DNA from 2 places in the Nocardiopsis sp. EMB25 genome. Region 2 is predicted to be linked to the other one. Evidence: riboswitches for the same ligand, from Rfam matches in the RefSeq annotation. Region 2 holds a riboswitch; the other holds the start of a gene.
The links. Region 2 has a riboswitch for S-adenosylmethionine ahead of KIK06_RS03075 (aminotransferase class V-fold PLP-dependent enzyme). Riboswitches for the same ligand answer to the same signal wherever they lie in the genome.
Positions count from the first base shown of each region.

Region 1: it holds a riboswitch for S-adenosylmethionine, as region 2 does, so the genes downstream of both, thrC (threonine synthase) here and KIK06_RS03075 (aminotransferase class V-fold PLP-dependent enzyme) in region 2, are expected to answer to the same signal.

Region 1 covers NZ_JAMTDN010000001.1:4,452,899-4,456,301, forward strand. The annotation lists gene KIK06_RS19390 (ubiquitin-like small modifier protein 1) at 1-199, opposite strand, end outside; gene thrC (threonine synthase) at 288-1,547, opposite strand; SAM riboswitch class I at 1,561-1,703, opposite strand; gene KIK06_RS19400 (alpha,alpha-trehalose-phosphate synthase (UDP-forming)) at 2,000-3,403, shown strand, end outside.
Region 2 covers NZ_JAMTDN010000001.1:728,911-732,313, reverse strand. The annotation lists gene KIK06_RS03075 (aminotransferase class V-fold PLP-dependent enzyme) at 1-1,243, opposite strand, end outside; SAM riboswitch class IV at 1,302-1,416, opposite strand; gene KIK06_RS03070 (DUF3870 domain-containing protein) at 1,632-2,015, shown strand; gene KIK06_RS03065 (CaiB/BaiF CoA transferase family protein) at 2,024-3,286, shown strand; gene KIK06_RS03060 (acyl-CoA dehydrogenase family protein) at 3,363-3,403, shown strand, end outside.

The sequences.
Region 1 (3,403 bases), 3.7 Mb from region 2:
GCACGTCCTCGTCGCCCACGTACACGTTGACGAAGCGGCGGACCTTGCCCGCGTCGTCGAGGATCCGGGCGCGGATGCCCGGGTAGTTGGCCTCCAGGTCGTCGATGACCTCGGCGAGGGTCGCGCCCTCGGCGGTCACCTCGGAGGCGTCGTCGGTGTAGGTGCGCAGGATGGTGGGCACGCGGACGCTGGCGCTCATGTGGGTGTTCTTCCTTCGTCGGATGGGTGCGGGATCCGAAAGCACGTCACCGGATCCCGCGAGGTCGTCGGGGAGGCCGCGGCGGCCCCTACAGCAGGCCCGCCTCGGCGAACGCGGACAGGGAGGGGGCGATCGTGGCGGTCACGCCCGCGTCCACGGCGTTGAGGGTCTTGAGCCCGTCACCGGTGTTGAGCACGACGGTCTCGGCCTTCGGGTCGAGCCTGCCCTCGCGCACGAGCTTGCGCAGGACGCCGGTGGTGACGCCGCCCGCCGTCTCGGCGAAGATCCCCTCGGTACGGGCGAGGAGGTTGATGGAGTCGACCACCTCGGCGTCGCTCACGTGCTCCACGGACCCGCCGGTGCGCTGGGCGATGTCCAGGACGTAGGGCCCGTCGGCCGGATTGCCGATGGCCAGCGACTTGGCGATGGTGTCGGGCTTGACGGGCTGGATGACGTCGTGGCCCGCCTCCCACGCCTTCGCGACCGGGGAGCAGCCGGTGGCCTGGGCGCCGAAGATCCTGTACGGGCGGTCCTGGACCAGGCCGAGCTTGATCAGCTCCTGGAAGCCCTTGTCGATCTTGGTCAGCTGGGAGCCGGAGGCGATCGGGATGACGATCTGCTCGGGCAGGCGCCAGCCGAGCTGTTCGGCGATCTCGTAGGCCAGCGTCTTGGAGCCCTCGCCGTAGTAGGGGCGCAGGTTCACGTTGACGAAGCCCCAGCCCTCGCCGGCGGGGTCGCCGATGAGCTCGGAGCAGAAGCGGTTGACGTCGTCGTAGTTGCCGTCGATGGCCACGACCTTGCCGCCGTAGACGGCCGCCATGACGACCTTGCCCTCCTCCAGGCCCGCGGGGATGAACACGCAGGACTCGAAACCGGCGCGGGCGGCGGCGGCGCCCACGGCGCCGGCGAGGTTGCCGGTGGAGGAGCAGGACAGGGTGGTGAACCCGAAGGTGCGGGCGGCCTCGACGGCGATGGCGACCACGCGGTCCTTGAAGGAGTGCGTCGGGTTGCCGGAGTCGTCCTTGACGTGGAGGGAGTCCAGGCCGAGCTCGGCGGCGAGGCGGTCGGCGCGGACCAGCGGGGTCAGGCCGGGGTTCATGTTCGGGAGTTCGGCGACGTTGGTCGGCACCGGAAGGAGGGAGCGGTAGCGCCAGATGTTGTTCGGGCCGCTCTCGATGTCGGCGCGGGTGACGGCCCCGAAGTCGTAGGCGACCTCGAGGGGACCGAAACAGAACTCGCAGGCGAACCTGGGGGTGAGGTCGTAGCGCTCACCGCACTCGCGACAGGACAGCGCGGTCGCGGGGCCGAAGGAGCGGACGGAGGTGGGTTCTGTGGCGGCAATCGCCATGGCGAGGCGTCTCCCCTCATCTTTCCTGGTGGCCACCTTGACCCCAGGCCGGAGTTGGCACCTGCCTCAGCCGCCTCGCGAGGAGCGCGAGTATCGCATGCTGAGATGGTTGCCGGGGCTTCGCAGGGCCGGTCCCTCCACCCCTCTGGATGAGCAATATGAAATTGTGCGCCGATCCCGTCGGATCCGCACGGTCACTGTAACGGACACGTTGACCGGCTTTCCACATGTGGTGACCTGGATTACACGAAACCGCTCACATGGTGAGATGCTCCCTGGTCAGAGCCGTCAGAGTGCACGTGCTCGGTTTCCGGGGTGTGACGCGCGCCCGCGTTGCCCCCGCGCGGGTTTGGGGCCCCGGTCCGCAGGCGAGACTCCAGGGAACACCCCGCCCCGCACCACCCCCCGCTCACGGGCGGCAGACCCTTCCGCGCCACCGAGAGGACGAGCACGTGGACAAGGCACAGATCCTCATCGCCTCCAACCGGGGACCCGTGTCCTTCTCGACCGCCGACGACGGCTCCCTGGAGTACCGCAGGGGCGGCGGCGGACTCGTGTCGGGGATGATCTCGGTGGCCTCCGAGATCGACGGCCTCTGGGTGTGCGCCGCCCTGTCGCCCTCCGACCGCCGCGCCGCCGCCGAGGCCCCGGGGGCCCGCCTGGACCGCACGCACGACCTGGATGGCATGCGCGTCCACATGCTGGACATCCCGGAGGAGACCTTCGCGGGCGCCTACACCGGGATCGCCAACTCGACCCTGTGGTTCACGCAGCACATGCTGTACGACACCCCGAACAAGCCGTCCTTCGGCTCCGCGTTCCGTCGGCGGTGGGAGGACTACACCGCCTACAACAACGCGTTCGCCGAGGCCCTGGTGGCCGGGGCCGCCGACAACGCGCGCGTGGCCGTGCAGGACTACCACCTGGCGCTGGTGCCGCGCATCCTGCGCGCCCGGCGCCCCGACCTGCGGATCGCGCACTTCTCGCACACCCCGTGGGCCCCGCCGGAGTACTTCCGGATGCTGCCCGACCAGGTCGCCCGCGAACTGCTGGAGGGCATGCTCGGCGCCGACCGCCTGGGCTTCCACAGCCCGCGCTGGGCCGACGCGTTCCTGCGGTGCTGCGCGGAGATCCTGCGCGCCGACGTGGACCTCGCCAAGCGCACGGTCGAGCACGGCGGACGGGTGGTCGAGGTGGGCGTGCACGCCCTGGGCGCGGACGAGGAGGGGCTGCGCGCGAGCGCGGCGGACCCCCGCGTCGCGGAGCGCCGGGAGACTCTGGAGGAGGTCGTCGGCGACACCCGGCTGATCGTGCGGGTGGATCGGACCGAGCTGTCCAAGAACATCGTGCGCGGCCTGGAGGCGTACCGGGAGCTGCTGACCGCGCACCCGGAGTGGCGCGGTCGGGTCACACACCTGGCGTTCGCCTACCCGAGCCGGGGAGACGTTCCCGAGTACCAGGAGTACACCGACGCGGTGCTGCGCGTGGCCAAGGAGATCAATGAGGAGTTCGGCACGGCCGAGTGGGCTCCGCTGGTCCTGGAGGTCAACGACGACTACCCGCGTTCGCTGGCGTCCTTCCAGATGGCCGACGTGCTTCTGGTCAACCCGATCCGGGACGGTATGAACCTGGTGGCCAAGGAGGGACCGGTGCTGTCGGAGCGGGACTCGGTGCTGGTGCTGTCGCGTGAGGCGGGCGCGGCGGACGAGCTGGGCGGGGACGCGCTGCTGGTCAACCCGTACGACACCGTGGAGACGGGCGAGGCCCTGCACCGGGCGCTGTCGATGGGAGCGGACGAGCGTCGGGCACGGCGCGGACGGCTGCGGGAGGCCGCCGTGGCGCTGCCGCCGCGGCGG
Region 2 (3,403 bases):
CCCCGACCAACCGGTCGACGTGCTCGGTCGTGGTGCCCACGCCCAGGCTCGCCCGGACGGCCTGCGCGTGCCCCTCGGGCAGCAGGCGGCGGGTCAGGGGGTGCGCGCAGAACAGGCCGTCGCGCACACCGATCCCGTACTCCGCGGACAGGGCGGCGGCCAGGAGTTCGGCGGGCAACCCGTCCACGGTGAAGGACACGATGCCCACGCGCGCGTGGTCGGCCCCCCACAGGGACAGCTCGCGGACCCCGTCGATCCCGGCCAGGCCCGCGCGCAGGCGCTCCAACAGCGCTGACTCACGGATGTGCAGGAGCTCCTGGGTGGCGGGGGTGAGGGTGTCGCAGGCCGCGGCCAAGGCGACGGCGCCCAGCACGTTGGGGCTGCCCGCCTCGTGCCGTGCGGGCAGGTCGTTCCACTGGACGTCGTGTTCGGTGACCAGCTTGGTGGCCCCTCCCCCGGACAGGTAGGGGGTGGCCGCGCGCAGCCAGTCGGCGCGCCCGGCCAGCACGCCGGAGCCGAAGGGGGCGTAGAGCTTGTGCCCGGACAGGGCCACGTAGTCGGCGCCGGTGGCGGCGAGGCTGAAGGGCAGGTGCGGCACGTACTGGGCGGCGTCGACGACCACGCGGGCGCCCTCGGCGTGGGCCACCCGGACCAGCTCCTCGACGGGCCAGATCTCGCCGGTGACGTTGGAGGCGGCGGTCACGCACAGCAGGGTCGGCCCCGCGGGGGCCTCCTCCAGGGCCTTACGGGCGGCGGCGACCGCGGCCTCGGGGGACTCGGGCAGGGGCAGGCGCACGACCCGACCCGCACGGGAGGCGGGGTGTTCCCAGGGCAGCAGGCTCGCGTGGTGCTCGGACTCGAAGACGACCACGGTGCAGCCCTCGGGGACGGAGCGCGCCAGCAGGTTGAGGGCGTCGGTGGTGCCGCGCACGAACACCACGGCGTCGGCGGGCTCGGTGCGCGCGCCCAGGAAGCGGGCGACGCCGCGGCGGGCGCGCTCGTAGGCGTCCGTGCTCACCTGGGAGTGGTGGCCCGCGCCGCGGTGCACGCTGGCGTAGTAGGGCAGGGCGGCCGACAGGGCGTCGGCCACGGAGGTCAGACACGGGGCGCTGGCCGCGTAGTCGAAGTTGGCGTAGTCGACGCGCTCTCCGGTGACGAGGGGGACGCCGGTGTCGGCCGTGACGATCGCGCACTCGGGGGATTCGGGGGAACGCAGGGAGTGGATGTGATGGACCGTGGTCAAGATGCACCTCTTTCGTGGGTCGGGGGACCCACGGGGCGCCTCACGGCGACATCGGCGGGGTCCGCGCTTGTCAGACACGGTCGTGTCGGGACCTGGTCCTCACCCGGGGCACCCCACCGCGGAAGGAGGGTTGCCGGCCAGCAAGCCGGGGCTTGACGCTGGCACTCGTGACCTGGCCAGAAAGGTAGCACAGGCCCCGCGGGACGTACACCGACCCCTCCGTGTGCGCCCGGACACACCCCCGCTTGACACCCGGCACGGAGGCTGGGACATACTGGTCCCGCCTGCCCTCACGCCGCGGGTGTCCGGCTTCCCCGGTCGCCCTCCAGGCGCGAGACTCCAGAGCATCGGAGTTTTCGCATGCCCGCGAGCGAGAGGTGTGTTTGCCTTGCACGGCGACGACCGTATCCAGCAGCTTTTCCGCAACCCCAGGGTTGTCCTGATCTCCGGCTACGCCCGTCTTCCCGACACGGTGGCGAGCCACTCCCAGTACCAGCGGCTCGGCGTCGTGCTCGCCGTGGACACCGCCGACGACAGGATCGTCGCCGCGGACACCACGCTCCTCACCGACCTGGCCAAGCAGTTCTTCCGCGCCCTCGTCGAGGGCGCCTCGGTGACCGAGGACATCGCCGAGATCGTCCAGCGGGTGCAGACGCGGTACGCGGGCCAGTCCGGCGCCGCCCTCACCACCGCGCTCCGCCGCTGCCTGGAGACCTACTACCAGCTGCGGGACGGCGACCAGCTGCCCGGTGACGTCGACGCCAAGGAGTGAGCGGCCCCGTGTCCGACACCAACACCGAACCCACCGCTCCCCTGCCGCTGGCCGGGGTGCGCGTGGCCGACCTGTCCCGCGTCCTGGCGGGGCCCTACGCCACGATGCTCCTCGCCGACATGGGCGCCGAGGTGGTCAAGGTCGAGCAGCCCGGACGCGGGGACGACACCCGTGCCTGGGGCCCGCCTTGGGCGGACGCGTCCGGGACCCGTCCCGACCAGCACGGTCCCGGGGAGGCCGCCTACTTCCTGTCGGTGAACCGCAACAAGCGCAGTCTCGCGGTGGACCTGAAGGACCCCGACGGCCTGGCCGCCGTCCAGGACCTGTGCGCCTCCTCCGACGTGGTGATCCAGAACTTCCGCCCCGGGGTCATCGACCGCCTGGGCCTGGGCTACGCCGACGTGAGCGTCCGCAACCCGGCGGTCGTGTACTGCTCCGTCAGCGGGTTCGGGCCCGAGCACGAGCCCGCCACGCGTCCCGGTTTCGACATCGTCGTGCAGGCCGAGAGCGGCCTGATGGCCACCACCGGTCCGGTGGAGGGCCCGGCGAGCAAGGTGGGGGTGGCGCTCACCGACGTCCTCACCGGTCTCAACGCCGCCGTGGGCATCCTGGGTGCCCTGATGCGCGCGCGGGCCACGGGCCGGGGCGAGAACATCAACGTCTCACTCATCAACTCGACCCTGTCCGGCCTGGTCAACCTCACCCAGCAGGCGCTGGTCACGGGGACCGAGCCCACGCGGATGGGCAACGCGCACACCACGATCGTGCCCTACCAGGTCTTCCCGACGGCCGACGCCGACATCGTGATCGCGGCGGGCAACGACGCCCTGTACCAGCGCCTGTGTGCCGCCCTGGACCGGCCCGACCTGGCCGAGGACCCCCGTTACGCCACCAACCCCGGGCGTGTGGGGCACCGGGAGGAGCTGGTGGGGGAGCTGTCGGGCACCCTGCGTTCCCGTCCCGCCGACCACTGGATGGACGCGCTCGTGGCGGCCGGCGTCCCGGCCGGGCGGGTGCGCGGTGTGTTGGACGCGCTGCGCACCGCCGACGCCAGCGGGGACGACGTCCTGCGCACGGTGGAGCACCCCACCGTCGGACCGCTCGAACAGGTCCGTGCGGGCTTCCGGCTGGAGGGGACGCCCGCCCCGCTGACCGCCCCGCCCCTGCTCGGCCAGCACTCCCGGAGCCTGCTCACCGAACTGGGCCTGGACGACGGGCTCATCGACGCGATGGTCAAGCGCGGCGCCGTCCAGCAGCCCGACCTGCCCTGACGCTCTCCCGCGCGGAGTCCAACCGCGCACCCGACCACCGTTGGAAGCACACAGAACCACGAAGGGACACCCACCCATGAGCGAGACCCAGCGCAAAGCCTCCGCCCCGGACCCGCA